2 regions of the Streptosporangium oxazolinicum genome follow, and region 2 is predicted to be linked to the other one. Evidence: riboswitches for the same ligand, from Rfam matches in the RefSeq annotation. Region 2 holds a riboswitch; the other holds the start of a gene.
The links. Region 2 has a riboswitch for glycine ahead of gcvP (aminomethyl-transferring glycine dehydrogenase). Riboswitches for the same ligand answer to the same signal wherever they lie in the genome.

Region 1: another riboswitch for glycine. It lies ahead of gcvT (glycine cleavage system aminomethyltransferase GcvT); the one in region 2 lies ahead of gcvP (aminomethyl-transferring glycine dehydrogenase).

What each region holds. Positions count from the first base shown of each region.
Region 1 covers NZ_BAABAQ010000006.1:275,434-286,107, reverse strand. Annotated here, with positions in the region: gene ABD817_RS18810 (hypothetical protein) at 1-124, opposite strand, end outside; gene ABD817_RS18805 (FadR/GntR family transcriptional regulator) at 399-1,118, opposite strand; gene ABD817_RS18800 (glutamine synthetase family protein) at 1,207-2,550, shown strand; gene ABD817_RS18795 (aldehyde dehydrogenase family protein) at 2,553-3,899, shown strand; gene ABD817_RS18790 (3-oxoacyl-ACP reductase) at 3,905-4,669, shown strand; gene ABD817_RS18785 (gamma-glutamyl-gamma-aminobutyrate hydrolase family protein) at 4,848-5,543, shown strand; glycine riboswitch at 5,617-5,716, shown strand; glycine riboswitch at 5,717-5,811, shown strand; gene gcvT (glycine cleavage system aminomethyltransferase GcvT) at 5,845-6,936, shown strand; gene gcvH (glycine cleavage system protein GcvH) at 6,933-7,322, shown strand; gene ABD817_RS18770 (L-serine ammonia-lyase) at 7,395-8,771, shown strand; gene ABD817_RS18765 (hypothetical protein) at 9,059-10,674, shown strand, end outside.
Region 2 covers NZ_BAABAQ010000009.1:32,284-42,957, reverse strand. Annotated here, with positions in the region: gene ABD817_RS23245 (hypothetical protein) at 1-312, opposite strand, end outside; gene ABD817_RS23240 (TetR/AcrR family transcriptional regulator C-terminal domain-containing protein) at 487-1,083, shown strand; gene ABD817_RS23235 (DUF5999 family protein) at 1,542-1,733, shown strand; gene ABD817_RS23230 (alpha/beta hydrolase family protein) at 1,740-2,372, opposite strand; gene ABD817_RS23225 (hypothetical protein) at 2,506-2,856, shown strand; gene ABD817_RS23220 (tetratricopeptide repeat protein) at 2,896-3,678, opposite strand; gene gcvP (aminomethyl-transferring glycine dehydrogenase) at 3,815-6,670, opposite strand; glycine riboswitch at 6,853-6,945, opposite strand; gene ABD817_RS23210 (MerR family transcriptional regulator) at 6,961-7,581, opposite strand; gene ABD817_RS23205 (bifunctional nuclease family protein) at 7,726-8,196, opposite strand; gene ftsR (transcriptional regulator FtsR) at 8,276-8,926, opposite strand; gene ABD817_RS23195 (double zinc ribbon and FHA domain-containing protein) at 8,953-9,465, opposite strand; gene ABD817_RS23190 (sugar phosphate nucleotidyltransferase) at 9,959-10,674, opposite strand, start outside.

The sequences.
Region 1 (10,674 bases), on a different contig from region 2:
CGACGTTGACGTCGCCGAACCAGCCGATCTTGGCGCGGATGAGCCGGACGTTGATCCTGGTGAGCAGGAAGACGACGATGAGCGCGACGAAGAAACAGAACAGCGGCAGCCGTCCTGTGTCCATGATCCGTTCTCGGAACAAATCCCCCACCGTTCCTCAGGCTATGCGAGGGAGGCCCTCCGGCAGGCGCGGGAACCACGGCGGCACGGCGGTTTTCCAGACGCCCGGCCCCGAGGCACCCGGTTCTCAGGCGCCCGGCCCCCAGGTGCCCCGTTCCCCGGTGGATCGGCCCCGGACCCTCGTGTTCCCGGGTGCCCGGCCTCCCACGTACCCGTCCAGGACACACCTCGCGCCGAGCGGAAACCCACGCCCCGTCCCGTACGGGGCGCGCCTCGCGTCAGGCGAGGAACCCTCTCAGCAGCGCCGCCGTCCCCTCCAGGTGCTCGGCCACGGCGCGGCGCGCGGCCTCCGGGTCACCGGCCAGGATGGCCGTCACGATCGCCTGGTGCTGGACCGCGGCGTGCTCGATGTTGCGCTGGAGCACCGGGATGGCGTTGAGCAGGTCGGCGACCCGGAGCCTGGCGTCGGCGCAGACCCCGGCGAGCAGGGCGGAGCCGGTCAGCTCGGCGATGGCGAGGTGGAAGGCCGTGTCGAGGCGGCGGTAGTCGCCGGGGCCGGCCGAGTTGACCTCGCGCAGCCTCTCCCGCAGGATCTCGCGCCGCTCCGGGGTCAGCGGGGTGGCGGCGAGCACCTGGGCCGCGCCGCACTCGACCGCCATCCTGAAGGTGAGGGCGTCGGAGAGGTCGTCGGTGCCCATCTCGACCACGGCCCGGCGCAGGTCGTCCCGGTGCGGGTCCGGCGGGGCGTAGGTGAGGAAGGCGCCGCCGTACCGGCCTCGGCGCACCTCCAGGTAGCCCGCCTCCTGCAGCTCGCGGATGGCCTCGCGCAGGGTGACCCTGCTGATGCCGAGCTGGGCGGCGAGCTCCCGCTCGGGCGGCAGCTTCTCGGACACCAGTCCCAGCTTGATGACCTGGAGCAGGCGTTCCACCGTCTCCTCGAACGCGTTGCCCGCGCGCACCGGCCGCAGCACGGCCGTCAACCGCGACACCTCGTCCAATTATCTCCTCCGGCCCTTGACAAGGCTCCCCCCGCTACACGTCAATGGTCTGACACTAGCCCAATAAGACCCCCGACGAGGAGGGCATGTGGACGTCCCCGAGCTTCATGACGAGGTGCGGGCAGGGCGGATCGACACCGTACTGCTCGCGGTCGTCGACATGCAGGGCCGCCTCCAGGGAAAGCGTCTGTCGGCACGCTACTTCCTGGAGGAGGTGGTGCGGCACGCCTCCGAGGGCTGCAACTACCTGCTCGCGGTCGACGTCGACATGAACACGGTCGACGGTTACGCCATGTCGTCGTGGGAGCGCGGATACGGCGACTTTGTCATGAAACCTGATATGTCCACCCTGCGCCGCGTGCCGTGGCAGGAGGGTACCGCCCTGGTGATGGCCGACCTGGTGTGGGAGGACGGCTCCGACGTGACCGCCTCGCCGCGCCAGATCCTGCGACGGCAACTCGCCCGGCTGGACGAGCGGGGCTGGGGGGCCTTCGTCGGGACCGAGCTGGAGTTCGTCGTCTTCAACGACACCTACGAGGACGCCTGGCGCCGCGGCTACCGCGACCTGACGCCTTCCAACCTCTACAACGTCGACTACTCCCTCCTCGGCACCGCCAGGGTCGAACCCCTGCTGCGCAGGATCAGGCTCGGCATGGAGGGCGCGGGCATGTACGTCGAGTCGGCCAAGGGCGAGTGCAACCTCGGCCAGCACGAGATCGCCTTCCGCTTCGGCGAGGCCCTGTCCAGCTGCGACAACCACTCGATCTACAAGAACGGCGCCAAGGAGATCGCCTCCCAGGAGGGCATGGCGATCACCTTCATGGCCAAGCCGAACCAGCGCGAGGGCAACTCCTGCCACATCCACATCTCGCTCAGGGACGCGGACGGGGAGCCGGTCATGGCCGGTTCCGGACCACACGGCCTGTCGGCGACGGGAGAGCACTTCATCGCCGGGCAGATCGCGCTGACGCGCGAGCTCACCCTGCTGTACGCGCCGAACATCAACTCCTACAAGCGGTACGTGCCGGGCAGTTTCGCCCCCACCGCGGTCAAGTGGGGTGTGGACAACAGGACGTGCGCGCTGCGCCTGGTCGGCCACGGCCCCTCGCTGCGGATCGAGAACCGGGTGCCCGGCGGCGACGTCAACCCCTACCTGGCGGTCTCGGCGCTGATCGCGGCGGGCCTGCACGGCGTCGAGAACGAGCTGCCGCTTGAGGACGCCTTCACGGGGAACGCCTACTCGTCGGGCGCGGAGACCGTGCCGAGTACGCTGCGGGGCGCGCTGGAGCTCTGGGAGGGCTCCGCGTTCGCGACGGCCGCCTTCGGCGAGGACGTCGTGGCGCACTACGCGAACAACGCCCGGGTCGAGCTGGCCGCCTTCGACGCGGCGGTGACCGACTGGGAGCTGTTCCGAGGATTCGAACGGATGTGAAGGTGAAGATCATAAATCCGGCGACGGAAGAGGCCGTCGCCGAGGTCGAGATGGCGGACGCCGCCGAGACCGACAGGGCGGTGGAGCGCGCCAGACGCGCCTTCGCGACCTGGCGGAACGTCGGCCCGGGAGACCGGGCCCGGCTGCTGCGTCGTTTCGCCGCGCTGGTGCGCGAGCACGCCGAGGAGCTCGCCCTGCTGGAGGTCGCCAACTCCGGGCACACGATCGGCAACGCCCGCTGGGAGGCGGGCAACGTCGCCGACGTGCTCGACTTCTACGCGGGGGCGCCCGAGCGCAACCACGGCCTGCAGATCCCGGTGCCGGGCGGGCTGGACGTCACCTTCAGGGAGCCGCTGGGCGTCGTCGGCGTGATCGTGCCGTGGAACTTCCCGATGGTCATCATGACCTGGGGGGTGGCCCCGGCACTGGCCGCGGGCAACACCGTGATCGTCAAGCCCGCCGAGTGGACCCCGCTCACCGCCCTGCGGGTGGCCGAGCTCGCCCTGGCCGCCGGTCTGCCCGAGGGGGTGCTGCAGGTCCTGCCCGGGGCCGGGGAGGTGGCGGGCGCCCGGCTGGTCGGGCACCCCGGCGTGGCGAAGATCGTGTTCACCGGTTCGACCGAGGTGGGCAAGGAGATCGCCGCCACGTGCGCCGGGCAGGTCAAGCGGCTCACCCTGGAGCTGGGCGGCAAGAGCGCCAACGTGGTCTTCGCCGACGCCGACCTGGAGCGGGCCGCGGCGACCGCGCCGTACGCGGTGTTCGACAACGCGGGCCAGGACTGCTGCGCGCGGTCCCGGATCCTGGTCGAGCGCTCGGTCCACGACGAGTTCCTGGCCCGGTTCGGGCAGGCGGTGCTGGACGTCAAGGTCGGCGACCCCCGCGACGAGGCCACCGAGATGGGCCCGCTGATCAGCGCCGAGCACCGGGAGCGGGTGGCCTCCTTCGTCACCGAGCCGCCCCACCTGCGGGGCACGTGCCCGTCGGGGCCGGGGTTCTGGTTCCCGCCGACGGTCCTGACGCCCGGGTCGGCCGACGACCGGGCGTTCACCGAGGAGATCTTCGGGCCCGTGGTGTCGGTGGTGCCGTTCGACGACGAGGCGGACGCCGTGCGGATCGCCAACGACACCCCGTACGGCCTGAGCGGGTCCATCTGGACCCGCGACGTCGGCCGGGCGCTGCGGGTGGCGAGGGCGGTCGAGGCGGGCAACCTCAGCGTCAACTCGCATTCGAGTGTCCGCTACTGGACCCCGTTCGGCGGTTTCAAGCAGTCGGGCCTCGGCCGCGAGCTGGGTCCCGACGCCCTGTCGGCCTTCACCGAGATCAAGAACGTCTTCATTTCCGAGGAGTAGAGGCGATGCTTCGTTTGCAGGACCGGGTCGCGGTCATCACCGGCGCGGGAAGCGGGATCGGCCTGGCCACCGCGCGCCGGTTCGCCGAGGAGGGCGCCCGCGTCGTGTGCGTGGACCTGGACGAGGCGACCGGTTCCAAGGCCGCCGACGAGGTCGGCGGGCTGTTCGTACGGGCCGACGTGACCGATGAGGACGACGTCACGCGGGTCTTCCAGACCGCGTTCGACACCTACGGCAGCGTGGACATCGCGTTCAACAACGCGGGCATCTCGCCACCGGACGACGACTCGATCCTGGAGACCGGCATCGACGCCTGGCGCCGGGTCCAGGAGGTGAACCTCACCTCGGTCTACCTGTGCTGCAAGCACGCCATCCCGTACATGCGGCGGCAGGGCAAGGGGTCGATCATCAACACCGCGTCGTTCGTGGCCGTGATGGGGTCGGCGACCAGCCAGATCTCCTACACCGCCTCCAAGGGCGGGGTGCTGGCCATGTCCCGTGAGCTGGGCGTGCAGTTCGCCCGCGAGGGCATCCGGGTGAACGCCCTGTGCCCGGGGCCGGTGAACACGCCGCTGCTGCGGGAGCTGTTCGCCAAGGACCCCGAGCGGGCGCAGCGCCGCCTGGTGCACATCCCGGTGGGCCGCTTCGCCGAGGCGTCCGAGATCGCCGCCGCGGTGGCGTTCCTCGCCTCGGACGACGCCAGCTTCATCACCGGCTCCGAGTTCCTGGTGGACGGCGGCATCTCCGGCGCGTACGTCACCCCGCTGTAGACCCCACCGTCGCCCCCCGGAGACCCCTGTAGACCCCCGGAGACCCCGTCGCGGCCCCTCGCGGCTTTCTTCGCGCGTGTCGCCCCGGCGTGTCCCGCCCCGGTCGGTACCGTGCGAGGAGGAGGTATGGGCTCCCCTCGTGGCGCCCGGTTCCCGCACAGGAGCAAGACAGGAGATCATGTCCCGTCCCGTCATCGGCATCACCTGCTATGTCGAGCCCGCGCGGTTCACCGTCTGGGAGACGACCACCGCGCTGCTGCCGTACGACTACGTCGACCACGTGGCCCGCGCGGGCGGGCAGCCGGTGATCCTGCCCCCGGCGGGCGACCCCTCGGCGCTGACGGGGCGCCTGGACGGGCTGATCCTGGCCGGTGGCGGGGACGTCGGCCCGGAGCGGTACGGGCAGGAGCCGCACGAGCGGACCGGCTACGTCCGGCCGTTCCGCGACGACGCCGAGCTGGGGCTGGTCGGGGCGGCGCTGGAGCGGGGCCTGCCCTTCCTGGGGATCTGCAGGGGCATGCAGGTCCTGAACGTCTCGCTGGGCGGCACCCTCCACCAGCACCTGCCCGACGTGGTCGGCCATCCGGGGCACGCCCCGGCCCCCGGCCACTACGGCAGGATGCCGGTGTGGCTCGCCCCCGGCAGCCGGACCTCGAAGATCTTCGGAACCGAGACCGTGGACGTGGCCCACTACCACCACCAGGCCCTCGACCGGCTCGCCGGGGGCCTCACCGTGACCGCCCACGCCGAGGACGGCACGATCGAGGCCGTGGAGCTGGACGACCACCCGTTCGCCCTCGCCGTCCAGTGGCACCCCGAGACCGACGGCGAGTCCGCTCTGTTCGAGGCACTGGTCCGGCACGCCACCCCCTGACCGGCGCGGATCGGTGCCGCGAGGGGATTTCGCTCGGCCGGTGCGGGCGGTTAGGCTGGCCGGTGACACCGATGAATCCCGTGCGGGAGAGCGTCCTGATCACCCAGGCCAGGACCCCTGAAGGAGCAAGCCCTCCCCGCGAACCTCTCAAGGCAAAGGACCGTGCGGGTAGGTGCCCTCTGGAAAGCAGGTCCCACGGCCTCGCCGAAGGTGAAAGTCCGGCAAAACCCGGATGAAACTCTCAGGCACCCACGACAGAGGGGGAGGATGCTCTCATCTGTCCCTTGTCTGAGGTGCGCACATGTCCCGACCTACGCCGCTGCGCGGCGTGCACGAGTCCCTCGGCGCGACGCTGACCGACTTCGCGGGCTGGCTGATGCCGCTCCGCTACGGCAGCGAGTCGGCCGAGCACAACGCGGTCCGCCAGGCGGCCGGCCTGTTCGACCTCTCCCACATGGGGGAGATCTTCGTGACCGGGCCGCAGGCCGCCGAAGCCCTCGACTACGCGCTGGTCGGCCACCTCTCCGCGCTGGAGCCCGGCCGCGCCCGCTACACGATGATCGTCGATCCGGAGGGCGGCGTGCTGGACGACCTGATCGTCTACCGGCTCGCCCCCGCCGAGTTCATGGTCGTCGCCAACGCCTCCAACTACCCCCGGGTGGCCGCCGAGCTGACCGATCGCGCCAAGGGCTTCGACGCCGCGGTGGACGACCGCTCCGAGCGGTACGCGCTGGTCGCGGTCCAGGGCCCGCGCTCCGCGGAGATCCTGGGCTCGCTCACCGACGCCGACCTCGACGGGCTCAAGTACTACGCGGGCCTGCCCGCCGTCGTCGCGGGCCGCGAGGCCCTCGTCGCCCGTACGGGGTACACCGGCGAGGACGGCTTCGAGCTGTTCGTCGCGGCCGAGGACGCGGAGCCGGTCTGGGCCGCCCTCACCGAGGCGGGCGCGCCGCACGGCCTGATCCCCGCGGGCCTGTCCGCCCGCGACACCCTCAGGCTGGAGGCCGGGATGCCGCTGTACGGCAACGAGCTGTCGTCCGGCCTCACCCCGTTCGACGCCGGGCTGGGCCGTGTGGTGAGGTTTGACAAGCCGGGCGACTTCGTCGGCAGGGCCGCCCTCGAACCCCTCAGGGAGGTCTCGCCGTCCCGCCGCCTGGTCGGCCTGATCGCGTCCGGCCGCAGGGTGCCCCGGCACGGGTATCCGGTGGTGGTCGCCGGTGACGGCGCGGTCGTCGGTGAGGTCACCAGCGGGGCGCCCTCCCAGTCACTGGGCAGACCCATCGCCATGGCCTACGTGGACAACGGCCAATCGTCAGGACTGGCCGTCGACATCAGGGGCAGCCACGAGCCGGTCGAGATCGTCGCACTGCCCTTCTACAGGAGGAAAAAATGAGCAGCATTCCCGAGGAACTGCACTACACCAAGGAACACGAGTGGATCTCTGGCATCGATGACGGCCTGACCCTCACCGTCGGCATCACCGCCTACGCCGCCGGCGCGCTGGGCGACGTGGTCTACGTGCAGGTCCCCGAGGCCGGCTCGACGGTCACCTCCGGTGACGCCGTCGGCGAGGTCGAGTCGACCAAGTCGGTGAGCGACATCTTCGCCCCGGTCAGCGGCGAGATCGTTGATGTCAACCAGGCCGTCGTGGACGACCCCTCGCTGGTCAACAGCGACCCCTACGGCGAGGGCTGGCTGTTCCGCGTACGTCTTGAGGGCTCCGCCGACGACCTGCTGTCGCCGGAGGAGTACGCCGCGCTCACCTCGGGTGAGTCCTAAGCCTCTCCCCCCTCGCGTCACGGCCACGCGCGTCCTCGGGCGCGCGTGGCCGTCCACGCTGGAAGGATTCAGATGACGATCAGCGTCTTCGATCTCTTCAAGATCGGAATTGGCCCGTCCAGCTCGCACACCGGCGGCCCGATGGCCGCCGCCCACAAGTTCGCCCGCGGCCTCCACCAGGACGGGCTCCTGGAGAAGACGGCCCGGGTGAGCGCCGTCCTGTACGGCTCGCTGGGCCTGACCGGCAAGGGCCACGGCAGCGACAAGGCCGTGCTGCTCGGCCTGTCCGGTGAGAAGCCCGAGCTGGTCGACGTCGACGCGGTCGACGAACGGCTCGCCGCCATGCGCGAGTCCGGCACCATCTCCCTGTACGGCTCCCGCGAGATCCCCTTCGTCATCGGCGAGGACCTCGTCTTCGAACGCAAGGTCTCGCTCCCCGGCCACCCCAACGGCATGCGCTTCACCGCCCTGTCCGAGTCCGGCGAGACGATCCGCGAGAAGGTCTACTACTCGGTGGGCGGCGGCTTCGTCGTCGACGAGAACGCCACCGGCGCCGACCGGATCAAACCCGACGACACCGTCCTGCCGTACCCCTTCACCACGGCCGCGGAGCTGCTCGCCCAGTGCGCGGAGACCGGGCTGTCGATCTCCGGGCTGATGCTGGAGAACGAGCAGGCCTTCGGCCGTACCGAGGCCGAGATCCGCGACCGGCTGCTCGTCCTGTGGCAGGTCATGAGCGAGTGCGTACAGCGCGGCATCGGCAAGGAGGGCGTGCTGCCCGGCGGCCTGAAGGTCCGCCGCCGCGCCCACCAGCTCCACCGGCAGCTGCGGAGCGAGTCGCAGGAGAAGGACACGCTGCAGACGATGGACTGGGTCTCGCTGTTCGCCCTCGCGGTCAACGAGGAGAACGCCGCCGGGGGCCGCATCGTCACCGCGCCCACCAACGGCGCCGCGGGCATCATCCCGGCCGTGCTCACCTACTACGACCGCTTCACCGAGGACCCCGACGACGAGGGCGTGATCCGCTTCCTGCTGACCGCGGGGGCGATCGGCGTGCTGTTCAAGGAGAACGCCTCCATCTCCGGCGCCGAGGTCGGCTGCCAGGGCGAGGTCGGCTCGGCCTGCTCGATGGCCGCCGCCGGGCTCACCGAGGTGATGGGCGGGACCCCCGAACAGGTCGAGAACGCCGCCGAGATCGGCATCGAGCACAACCTGGGGCTGACCTGCGACCCGATCGGCGGCCTGGTGCAGATCCCGTGCATCGAGCGCAACGCGGTCGCCTCGATCAAGGCCATCGCCGCCGCCAGGATCGCGATGCGCGGCGACGGCCGCCATTTCGTCTCGCTGGACAAGGCCATCAAGACCATGCGTGACACCGGCCGCGACATGCTCGACAAGTACAAGGAGACCAGCCGGGGAGGGCTCGCGGTGAACGTCATCGAGTGCTGAACGGGAGCGGTTCCCCGGCTTCAGGGGTGTCTTGAACGGAGACGGTTCCCGGGGTCCGTTGAACGGGAACGCTTTCCGGCTTCCGGGGGGCTTTTGAACGGGAGCGGTCCCCGACGCCCGAAGGTCCCTCGAACGGGAGTGGCTCCCGAGAGTCCTTGGGGAGCACGCGAGAAGAGGGGCTTCGGGGACATACAACCCGATCGCTATCAAATTTCGCATGACGTGCGAGCTTCTCCGATCCCGCGCCTATGCTGGGTGGCCATGTGCGCGGGACTCGGGAGGTCGCGGTGGTAACGGGAACGCACCCGGCGAGCCGTTCCCATCGCTCCCAGCGCTCCACGAACCCCTCCCGCCCCCTGCGGATGCTCCGCTTCCTCGGGTCGCACTGGCTCTTCGTCACCGCCCTGCTGGCGGGTGGCGGCCTGCGGGTCCTCGCCATGCTCGGCTACCGGCCCGCCCTGTGGTTCTGGGCCGACTCCTTCGTCTACCTGAACGCGGGGCTCGCCCCCCGCCCCCTGGAGTCCCGTCCGGCGGGCTACGCGCTGTTCCTGTGGATCCTCAAGCCACTGTCCAGCATTCCCGCGGTGGTCGCGGTGCAGCACCTGCTCGGCCTGGTCGTGGCCGTCTGCGTCTACCTGCTGCTGCGCAGGCTGGGCGGGCTGCCCGGGTGGGGCGCGACGCTCGCCGCGCTGCCGGTGCTGCTGGACGCCTACCAGATCCAGCTCGAACACCTCGTCATGGCGGACCTGCTCTTCCAGTTCCTCGCGGTGCTCGCGGTCACGCTGCTGCTGTGGCGGCGGCGCCCCTCGGCGTGGGTCGCGGCGCTGGCCGGAGCGCTACTGGCCGTGGCGACCGTCACCCGCACGATCGGGCTGCCGCTGATCGCCGTGGCACTGGTCTGCATGGTGATCCGCAGGGCCGGGTGGCGGGCGGTCGTCGCCGCGACCCTGGCCGCCGCGCTCGGCCTGGGCTCGTACGCGGCCTGGTTCAGGGCCGAACACGGCAGTTTCGGGCTGACCAGGGGCAACACCTTCCTCTGGGCGCGGACGATGACCTTCGCCGACTGCGCCAAGATCCAGCCGACCGGGCCCGAGGCGGCCCTGTGCCCCGTCGAGCCGCTGGGACAGCGCGCGGCGCCACCCGTCTACATCTGGGACGGCGAGTCGCCGCTGAACAAGGTCAAGGGCAGCTGGGCCGAGCGCGACGCGCTCGCGGGCGCCTTCGCCACCCGGGCGATCATGGCCCAGCCGCTCGACTTCCTCCGGGCGGGCCTGGAGGACGCGGCCCACATCTTCGACTGGACCCGGCGCGTCTACCCGGCTCCCGGTCCGCAGAGCGCCTACGTCTTCCCCGACACCGTGCGCCCCTTCACCTCGGGGGCCGCTTCGCAGGGCAGGACCGCCGAGGAGCTGACCGTGGCCTACCAGGGCTCGTCGGGAGCGCCGGTGATGGCCGAACCGTACGCGGGCTGGTTGCGCGACTACCAGGAGTACGCCTTCGTGCGGGGCCCGTACCTCGCGGTGATCCTGCTGGTCGGCCTGGTCGGCGTGCTGACGCGGCTGCGGCGGCTCGGCGGCGTGGTGCTGCTGCCCTGGGCGGCGGGGACCATGCTGCTGATCCTGCCGCCCTTCATCGCGGCCTTCGACCACCGCTACGTCGTCCCCGCCCTTCCCCTGGTCTGCCTGGCCGCCGGGCTGGCCTTCGGGGTCAGGCACGAGGAGAGGAACACGCCCGCGGCCGAGGAACCGGACGAGGAGCCGCCGTACGAGGGCACCGGCGACGAGGACCCGTTCCAGGGCGCGACGGCCGAACGGCCGGTGTACGCGAGCCCCGTCCGGGAAACGGCGCACGGGTCGTACGACGGGCAGGCGTACGAAAACACCCCCTACGGAAGCAGCGCGTA
Region 2 (10,674 bases):
GGCGGTCCACTCGGCGCCCCTGGGGGTGGCCCTGCCCTTGCGGCGGCGGATCCGGTCGTCATACGACTTGATCCCGAACGTCGCGCGCTGGTTGGCCTCGGCCGCGCGCAGGGCCTCGGTGAGCGCCCTGTCGAAGGCCAGCCCGGCGGCGCGCAGCTCCTGCACGGGGGCCGCGGCGGCCTGGGCCCGGCGCACCTCGGCCTCGGCCTGGCGCGCCTTCTCCAGGAGCTCGGGGAAGCTCTTCCCGACCTCCTGGTCAGCGTGGTGACGAACCTCCGCCTCCCGGCTCACGCGCGGTCGGAAAAACGCCATCTTCTTCCCTCTCTCGCCGGTCGCCGGGTCTCCTCCGGCAGATCACCGCTCGTAGCCTACGCGCTCCGCCCCCACCCCACGCACTCAGGGATCGGACCGGCTCGCCGGTGAACGTCCGTTCCGTCCGGCGCGCCGATCTTTACGCAGTAAGGTGACGGTGGCAGGATGCCTCCCATGCCTGCCAAGCGACCGCCCGTCCCGCTCTCCAGGGAGCGCATCATCGACGCCGCCCTCCACATCGCCGACGGCCAGGGGCTCCGGCGCCTGACGATGCGGCGGCTGGGCGACGCCCTCGAGGTGGAGGCGATGGCCATCTACCACCACCTGCCGCGCGGCAAGGACGCCCTCATGGACGCGCTGGCCGAGCACGTCACCGCCGTCCACGCCGAGCCCGGCGAGAGCTGGCAGGAGAGCGCGAGGGCCTGGTGCCGGGCGAGCCGGGCGGCGCTGAGGGAGCATCCCGGGGTGCTGGCCCTGGCCCTGACCAAGCCCCCCAGGGGCAGGGCGGCGATCGCGATCAGGGAGCAGACCGACCAGCTGGCCGACGCGGGCCTGGCCGACCCGGCGGGGGCGGTACGCGCCCTGCGGGCCTACGTCTTCGGCGCGGTGGCGGTGGAGGTGCAGCAGTCGGGCTGGGCCGAACCCCAGGCCGACCCGGGCGACGAGAACGAGCCCTGGCGTCCCCCGTCGAGGGGCGGCGGCAGCCCGGAGGCGGACACCGACTTCGAGCACGGGCTGGACGCGCTCCTGGCCGGTCTGGGCGCACGGTGAGCGCCGGTGAGCACCGGTGAGCGCAGGCCGGGCACAGGGGCCGGTAAGGGGCCGTCAGGGAGTTGGGAAAGCCCGTGTCGGCGCATGTCAGAAACTTGTAACCGATCGTTTACCCGCCGGGCGGCGTGTCGCACTTGGTCGAATATCCTTATATGAGGCATGCTGTGTTATAGGTCACATCCCCTGATAAAGCCCTGCCGGACTGACCCTCTACCAGTTCCCAAACAGTCCTAACGGGCTATGTCGCCGAGGTGCGATCGATCGCACACTTGATCTGCTTGATGTGCGCTCCTCGTTCTGTTACGGGGGTCGCATGGCCATATGTCAACATTCAGATGCTCGTCCCCGTCATACGTGGGAACGGAGACCCATCGGTGACGGTGCCGCCGGATGTCCGATGCCCACCCGTGCCCGGTGTGACCCGGGCGAGCCGACACGAGAGATCCGGAGGCACGCCGATGTGCCCGCACGAGCCGTCCTGTCCGTCCGCCGACGCGCTGGACCGCGAAGCCGCCCGCACCATGGCGGCCCACCCTGAGCAGGGCTGGAGCCTGCTCTGCAACGGTGTGGTGCTGTTCGACGACACCGGCGAGCTCCTCCCGGACGGTGCCGTCATCGAGCCGCATCGGCCACTGGCCGGCGTCGTCTGAGGCCCGTCACCCCCGACCGGTCACGCTGAGCGAGTCCACCGAGCCCGGCCGCATCCTCGCGTCGAGCCACTCGGCGACCACCTCGCCCACCCTGGCGGGATTCCTCCCGAGGTCGTGACCCTCTCCCGGCAGCACCACCAGGCGCGCGGCGTCCGCCGCCTCGGGCACGCCGAACGGGTCACGGTCTCCGTTCACCACCAGCACGTCCACGCCCGCCGAGCGCAGCTCCCCGGCGCGTGACCGCTCCGGATTCCTCGGCGGACGCAGCGGGAACGCCAGCGCGACGACCGCGCCGGCCTCGACCCTCCCGGCCGTACGGCAGGCGACCCTGGCCCCGTTACTCCGCCCGCCCTGCGCCAGCGGCAGCCCCGGATAGCGCCCGCGCAGCCCGGCCACCAGCGTCTCCCACGCCTCGTCCTGCTTGACCGCCGACCCCGGCGCGCGGGCCCCGCGCACGCGGAACGGCTGGAGCACCCGCGCGACCGTCCCGCCGATCGCGGTCACGGCGTCCCGTACGGCCAGCAGATCGGGGGCGTCCACTCCCCCGGCCGAGCCGTGGGTGAGCACCAGCAGGAAGCGCGGGGCGGCCACCTCGTCGATCTCCACCAGGGCCGGGCCGTGCGGGGTCGCGATCTCCACGGGCGCGGCCGCGCCCGCCGGGAGCCCGGTCCCCGAGATGGACGCCGACGCTGGAGGGGTGGACTCGGAGGTGGACACGGATCTCGTCCTAACGGCTGATGCCCGGCGGACGGGCGGGCGGAACAATCGAAGCGTGCAGGACTATCAAGATATCCGCCAGGACATGCGCGCCACCGTCGAGGCCCGGCGTGACCTCGGCCCGGAGTACGAGGCCGCGCTCATCGAGTCGTTCGTGTCACGCCTCGACGCGACCATCGCCCACCGGGTGCGCGCCGAGATGGACGCCGCCGGGGCGCCGAAGGTCAAGCCGCGCAAGGGCGCGAACCCCTCGATCCCGATCGCCCTCGGCTCGATGGGCATCGGGATCCCGCTGACCGCCATCGCGGCGCAGAGCGCCGGCACCGCCGGACTGCTGCTGGCCTGGGGCGGGATCGTCGCGATCAACTTCGCCCACGCGCTGAGCCGCTGGCGGGAGCGCGACTGACCCCCGCCGGACCCGCCCGGCGCACCAGACGCCCCCCTCTCAAAGGTCCCGGTCGAGGCGCAGGCGGACCTCCCCGGCGAGGTCCTCGTCGGCACTGTCCAGACCGTAGCGCCACACGCGCTCGGCGTCCTCGTCACGTCCCCTGAGCGGGAGCGTGCGGGCCAGGAGCTCGATGGCCAGCGCACCGGTCTCGACGTCCCCGCCCTCCTCGATCGCACCGGAGAACTCGGCGCAGGCCAGCTCCAGATGAGCGATGCCGAGCATCACCCGCAGTCTCGGCACCTCGGCCACGTCGGGCACCGAGAGCGCCTCCAGGAGCACCCGGGCGGCCTCCCCCGGCTCGCCCTCCTCCAGGAGCGCCTCCGCCAGCCGCTGGGCGGCCTGCGGAGCGATCTCCGGGTCGCCGGTGGCCAGCGCGTCGCGCAGCGACCGCTCGGCCTCCTCCTCGCCCGTGGCGAGCCTGGCGAGGGCCATGTGCGCCGGCGGGACGTAGGCGGGGTGGCCGACGCCCAGCGCGGCCTGCCAGGCGGCGCGGGCCTGGTCGGCCAGGCCCTCCTGCTCGAAACTCCCGGCGAGCAGGCAGGCGGCCTGGGCGGCGAACTCCGGGTGCCCGGTCGCCAGCGCGGTGCGCGCGGCCGCGCGCGAGCCCGGCACGTCTCCGCTCTCCCCCAGCACCACCGCGAGACCCACCGCCGCCTGGGCCCGGTCGGGCTCGTCGGGGTCGGCGACCAGCTCGGCGAAGATCGTGGCGGCGCCGTCGAGATCGCCCGACTCGGCCAGTCTTCGCGCGGCGTCCAAGGGACGGGTGTCCACCTCAGGCATGCGGGATCCTTCCGGATACGGAGACGCCCCGAGCCTAACGACTCGGGGCTCCGTCCGTCCTCCCGCATTCCCCTCGGATATCGCGGTTCGCGCGGGCTTTCGGCCCTGCCGGGGCCTATGTGGATCTTTGCGGGGATCAGTCCTCGTACGCCGCCAGGGGAGGGCAGGAGCAGACCAGGTTGCGGTCGCCGTAGGCCTGGTCGATGCGGCGGACCGGCGACCAGTACTTGCCCTCGCGCACCGACGGCAGCGGGTAGGCCGCCTCGGTGCGGGTGTAGGGGTGGCCCCACTCGTCGGCGACGAGGCTGTCGGCCGTGTGCGGGGCGTTGCGGAGCGGGTTGTCGGTCCTGTCGTACGCGCCGGAGGCGACCTTCGCGATCTCCTCGCGGATCGCGATCATCGCCTCGCAGAACCGGTCGAGCTCGGCCAGGTCCTCGCTCTCGGTCGGCTCGATCATCAGCGTGCCGGCCACCGGGAAGGACATGGTCGGGGCGTGGAAGCCGTAGTCGACGAGGCGCTTGGCCACGTCGTCGACCGTCACCCCGGTCTCCTTGGTGATCTGGCGCAGGTCGACGATGCACTCGTGGGCGACGAGGCCGCCGCGGCCGGTGTAGAGGACCGGGTAGTGGGGGCTGAGCCTGCGGGCCAGGTAGTTGGCCGACAGGATGGCCTGCTCGGTGGCCGCCTTCAGGCCGTCGGCGCCCATCATCCGGATGTAGGCCCAGGAGATGGGCAGGATGCCCGCGGAGCCGTACGGCGCGGCCGAGACCGGGCCGACCGCGCTCCCCTCGCGCAGCGGGTGGCCGGGCAGATAGTCGGCCAGGTGGGCGCGGACCGCGACCGGGCCGACGCCGGGGCCGCCGCCGCCGTGCGGGATGCAGAAGGTCTTGTGCAGGTTGAGGTGGGAGACGTCCGCCCCGAACTCCCCCGGCCTGGCCAGGCCGACCAGCGCGTTGAGGTTGGCGCCGTCGACGTAGACCTGCCCGCCGGCCTCGTGCACCAGCTCGCAGATCCGGACGATCGTCTCCTCGTACACACCGTGCGTGGACGGGTAGGTCACCATGATCGCGGCGAGCCGCTCGCGGTGCTTGTCGATCTTCGCGACAAGGTCGTCGAGATCCACGTTGCCCTGGTCGTCGCAGGCGACCACGGCCACCCGCATGCCCGCCATGACGGCGCTCGCGGCGTTGGTGCCGTGCGCGGAGGAGGGGATCAGGCAGACGTCGCGGCCCGACTCCCCACGCGCGGTGTGGTAGGCGCGGATCGCCAGGAGCCCGGCGAACTCGCCCTGGGAGCCGGCGTTCGGCTGCAGCGACACGGCGTCGTAGCCGGTGACCTCGGCCAGCCAGCGCTCCAGCTCCCCGATCAGCTCGAGGTAGCCCGCGGCCTGGTCCTCGGGCGCGTAGGGGTGCAGCCCGGCGAACTCCGGCCAGGTGATCGGCTCCATCTCGGTGGTCGCGTTGAGCTTCATGGTGCAGGAGCCCAGCGGGATCATCGACCGGTCGAGCGCGATGTCCTTGTCCTGGAGCCTGCGCAGGTAGCGCAGCATGGCCGTCTCGGAGCGGTGGCTGTGGAAGACCGGGTGGGTCAGATAGTCGCTGACGCGCGTCAGCGCGGCGGGCAGCGCGTCGTGGGCGGCGGCGTCCAGGTCGGCCAGCACGGTGCCGCTGACCTCGAAGGCGGCCAGGACCTGCTCCAGGTGCAGGAGCTCGGTCTTCTCGTCGCAGGTGACACCCACGTGGTCGGCGTCGACCAGGCGCAGGTTGACGCCGTTCTCGCGGGCCGCGGCGACGACCCCCGCGGCGCGGCCGGGCACCCTGGCGAGCACGGTGTCGAAGAAGGTGTCGTGCACGACCTCGACACCGCCCTGGCGCAGGCCCTCGGCGAGCACGACGGCGTGCCGGTGGGTACGCCGGCCGATCCTGCGCAGGCCCTCGGGGCCGTGGTAGACGGCGTACATGCCGGCGATCACGGCGAGCAGCACCTGCGCGGTGCAGATGTTGCTGGTGGCCTTCTCGCGGCGGATATGCTGCTCGCGGGTCTGGAGCGCGAGCCGGTAGGCGGGGCGCCGGTCGGCGTCCTGGGAGACGCCCACCAGGCGGCCGGGCAGCTGGCGCTGGAGGCCGTCGCGGACCGCCATGTAGGCGGCGTGCGGGCCGCCGAAGCCCAGCGGGACGCCGAAGCGCTGTGAGGAGCCGACCGCGATGTCGGCGCCGAGCTCGCCGGGCGCGGCCAGGAGGGTGAGGGCCAGCAGGTCGGCGGCGGCGACCACCTGGGCGCCGCGCGCGTGGGCGGCGTCGGCGATGGCGCGGAAGTCTCGGACCCTGCCGCTGGCGCCGGGGTACTGCACGAGCACCCCGAAGCACTCGGGGAGCTCGGCGGTGAAGTCGCTCTCGACCAGCTCGATGCCGAGCGGCTCGGCGCGGGTGCGCAGCACCGCCTTGGTCTGCGGCAGCGCGTCGGCGTCGACCACGAACACCGTCGAGGGGCTGCGGCCCGCGCGGCGGGCCAGGGTCATCGCCTCGGCGGCGGCGGTGGCCTCGTCCAGCAGGGACGCCCCGGCGACGTCGAGGGCGGTCAGGTCGGAGACGACGGTCTGGAAGTTGATCAGGGCCTCCAGGCGGCCCTGGGAGATCTCCGGCTGGTAGGGCGTGTACGCGGTGTACCAGCCCGGGTTCTCCAGGAGGTTGCGGCGGATGACGCCCGGGGTGATCGTGTCGTGGTAGCCCAGGCCGATCATCGAGGTGAGCACGGTGTTGCGCCCGGCGAGGACCCGCAGCTCCGCGAGGGCCTCGGACTCCCCGGCCGCCGGGGGCAGGCCGAGGCGCCCCGAGGAGCGGATCGCCTCGGGCACGGCCACCGCGACCAGGTCGGCGACGGAGGCGAATCCGACCGCCTCCAGCATGCGGGTCTGGCCGGCGTCGTCCGGCCCTATGTGGCGGGTCGCGAACGGCGGGGAGCTGAGCTCGCTGAGCGATGACAGGTCGGTCATTGGTGAAGCCTCCCGGGACGGGGTGGAGACCGGCGCTGGGCGCGGGCGTATGCCTGGTCTCCCCCTCTGTCATCACGGCCGTCGTTCACGGGCCGTGACCTGAGAGCTTCACCTGCCCTAGACGGGAGGCTTGCACCGTCGGTGAGTCGCGCCTGGCGAGCGCGCCTGCTTTCCAGAGTTGCCTCGTCCGTGCGGTACCGGGTGCCTGAGAGATTCCGGGGAGGTTGCTCCTTCGGCGCCCCGATCGCGGTCGGGGTCTCTCCCGCACAGGGTCAGTGGCAAGTCCGAGTTTACCCGGTTCGTCGTGCTCTGCGACGGCGGGCCAGCTCATCGGCCTGATGATCGCCTAAAGGGCCCTCGCCCGACTCCGCACGTTCGCCGGGCAGATCCGCGAGGGAGCCCTCCACCTCCTGCCACACCCGTCCCAGTGCTATGCCGAAGACTCCCTGACCGCCCTGGAGGAGGTCGATGACCTCGTCGGGGGAGGTGCACTCGTAGACGCTCACCCCGTCGCTCATCAGGGTGATCCCGGCCAGGTCGTTGACGCCCCTGTCGCGCAGGTGCTGCACGGCGATGCGGATCTGCTGGAGGGAGACGCCGGTGTCGAGGAGCCGCTTGACGACCTTGAGGACCAGGATGTCGCGAAAGCCGTACAGCCGCTGGGAGCCGGAGCCGTGGGCAGCCCGCACGGTGGGCTCGACCAGGCCGGTGCGCGCCCAGTAGTCGAGTTGCCGGTAGGTGATGCCGGCCGCCGAACAGGCCGTCGGTCCCCGGTAGCCGATGTCGGCGGGCACCTTCACCGGTTGCCCGTCGAACAGCAGACCCTCTTCACCCGCGCGCTGACGTGCCGACTGGCGCCGTTTCGGGTCATCCTGATCGGCGTTTCTACCCTCGCCGCTGCTGACCGCCACGCGGACCTCCGGCTTTCTCTCATCCCACGGCCTGATCTGGGGGTTTACGCACGACCACGGGTTTCACTTGCACCGTAGGACTGGGGCCAAGTCCAGTCAACGACCCTACTCGGCGCGTCGTGAAGCGTAAATGCACCGAAATTCCTACCCCGCGCGGCCGAAGTCCTCGGGCGTGATCGTGTCAAGGAACTCCCTGAACTTCTCCACCTCGTCCTCCTGGTCGTCGGGGATGATCACCCCCGCCTCCCTGACCACATCCTCACTCGCGAAGATACGTGCGCCGGTGCGAAGTGCCAAGGCGATCGAGTCCGAGGGACGCGCGCTCACCTCCACCCCGTTGGAGAACACGAGATCGGCGAAGAAGATGCCGTCGCGCAGGGCGACGATGTTGACCGTGCTCAGCCGGACCCCGAGCCCTTCGAGCACGTCGCGGAACAGGTCATGGGTGAGCGGCCGGGGTGGTGGCTCCTCGGCCTGGGCCATGGCGATCGCCGTGGCCTCCGTCATGCCGATCCAGATAGGTAGGTAACGCTCCCCATGCGTCTCTTTCAGCAAGACGATCGGCTGGTTGGAGGGCATCTCAACTCGAACGCCCACGACCTCCATCTGCAACACGGGCTGCTCCGTCTTCGCTGGATTCCGACCGGTTTGTTCAACGTAACACTCGTGGGGGTACGAGTGCCTGGTCAGGTTCTCACCGGCCCAGGGCCCCACGGACGCCGGAACGCAGCAGCGAGGCGTGCAATTCCAGCAGCAGGCCGGAAATCTCCCTCGCCGTCTCGTCGGCCTGGTCGATCGCGCCCGGTCCGCGGCGGCGCAGCAGCGGGGCGACGGCCTGCTCCACCAGGCCCGCCTCGCGCTCGGCCGCGGCCTTGACCGCTCGCAGGTGGCGGGCGCGCAGGCCGAAGGCGGCCAGCGCTCCGACGCTGCGGGCCACGGCCAGCGCCTCGGCGTCGTAGTAGCGGGCCACGGCGGCCAGCAGGCCGTAGTCCTCCAGCTCGGCGAGGGTCTCCTCGTCGAGCTCGGCGGCGGCGATCAGCTCCTCGCGGGTGAGCCGGATCTCGGGGGGCGCGTCGTCGGGAACGGCGCGCGGCCGGGCGGCCGGACGCTCCTCGCGGTCGGCCGCCTCCAGGTGGTCCTTGATCACTCGCAGCGGCAGGTAGCGGTCACGCTGCTCGCTGAGGATGTAACGAAGCCGCTCGACGTCGGCGTAGGAGAACTTGCGATAACCGGAGGGACTGCGTTCCGGCTCGATCAACCCCTCGCCCTCCAGGAAACGAATCTTGGAGATGCTGACATCGGGGAACTCGCCCTGCAGGAGGGCGAGCACCTCCCCGATGCTCATGTGCGCACGAGCGGCCTGCGAGCTCATCATCCTCCAGCGGCGCCGCGGGTGAGGAAGACGAGGCGGAACTTGCCGATCTGCACCTCGTCCCCGCCGTACAGCGGAACCTCCTCGATGCGCTCGCGGTTCACGTACGTGCCGTTCAGGCTGCCGACGTCGCGGACGGTGAAGACCCCGCCGCCGCGCCGGTAGAACTCCACGTGACGGCGCGAGACCGTGATGTCGTCGAGGAAGATGTCACTCTCGGGGTGGCGGCCCACGGTGGTGAGATCACTGTCGAGCAGGAACCGGCTGCCGGCGTTGGGACCGCGCATCGCCACCAGCAGCGCGGTGCCCGGTGGCAACTGCTCGACGGCCTGCCGTTCGGCGAGAAGCGTCTCACCTGTCTCCGCCTCGTAGGCCTCGATCCCGGAGAGGGAGATCGTCGATGTGCTGTCTCCGGGGGTCTCGGCTTTGGTAAGCGGCGACCCGCATCGTGAACAGAAACGGGCATCCTCAGGGTTGGCATGACCGCACTGCGTGCAGTAGACGCTCGGCATCGATCGGCTCGGCCTCCTACCGCGAAGACGCGGCAACGGTGCTCAGTGATGCGCGCCTCGCTTCTTCGCTTCTCAAGGGTTTTCTCGGACTGCGAATGCCGCAACATACAGTGATGAGGCGCGAAGGTCAAGGTTGACGCTGAACCGCGGGTACGGTCGGTGACAAAGTTACAGTGGGGCACTGTCTCCGGTCCATGGCGCCGCGCTGTGTTTGTCGCAACCGCTCGGCCCGGAGCCTGCCTCCCGGCGCCTCTCCGCCCGGCCCGGAGCCTCGTTCCGGCCCCCCTTCGCCCGGCCCGCACCCCTCGCCCACGCCCTTTCCCCGCCCCAGGCACAACCGGTCCCAAACGGTCCCAACCAGTCCCAAGTCAGTCCCGACCGGCCCGTCGGCCGCCCACGGCCCCCTCGACCGGCCGGTCCCAACCGCTTCCGGCCAACCCCGACGAACCCGCCAGCCGCCCACGGCCACTTCCGGCCAACCCCGGCGGACCCGTCAGCCACCCGCGGCCTCCTCGACCACCCGCGCCCAGTGCTCGATCAGGGTCTGCGCGGAGTCGACGTCGAACCCCTCGGCCCACAGGTGGGTGACCGCCTCCGTCGGGTCGGGCAGCACCAGGGCCCAGCTGCCGTCCTCGGCGACGACCCGGACCCCGTCGGTGGTGTCGATGCGGTAGTGTTCGGCGGCCTCGATGACCGAGCGCATCACGGCGCCCTTCGCCGCCCACGGGGTCGGCACCGTCCGGCGCAGCAGCTTCGCCTCGGGGATCCTGGCGTCGATCTGGCTGAGCGAGAGGCGGGTCCTGGCGACCAGGCCCAGCAGGCGCAGGAACACCGCCAGGCCGTCCACCGTGGGCCCGAACTCGGGCACGATGAAACCGCCGCGCCCGTCGGCCGCGAAGATCGTCTCCGGCCCCCTGGCGGCGGCGGTGAGCGCGTCGATCGCGGTGGAGGTCCACTCGGCCTGGACGCCGTGGAAGCGGCAGACCTGCTCGGCCACCCGGGTGGTGGTGACCGGCAGCGCCACCCTGCCGCCGCGCCGCTCGGCGGCGACCAGGTCCAGCACCACCAGCAGGGCGCGCTCCTCGCTGATCAGCTGGCCCATCTCGTCCACCAGCGCGACCCGCTCCCCCACCGGGTCGAAGCGGACCCCGAAGGCCGCCCTGGAGGAGCTGACGAGCTCCGACAGGCGCTGCAGGTCGCGGCGGCGCT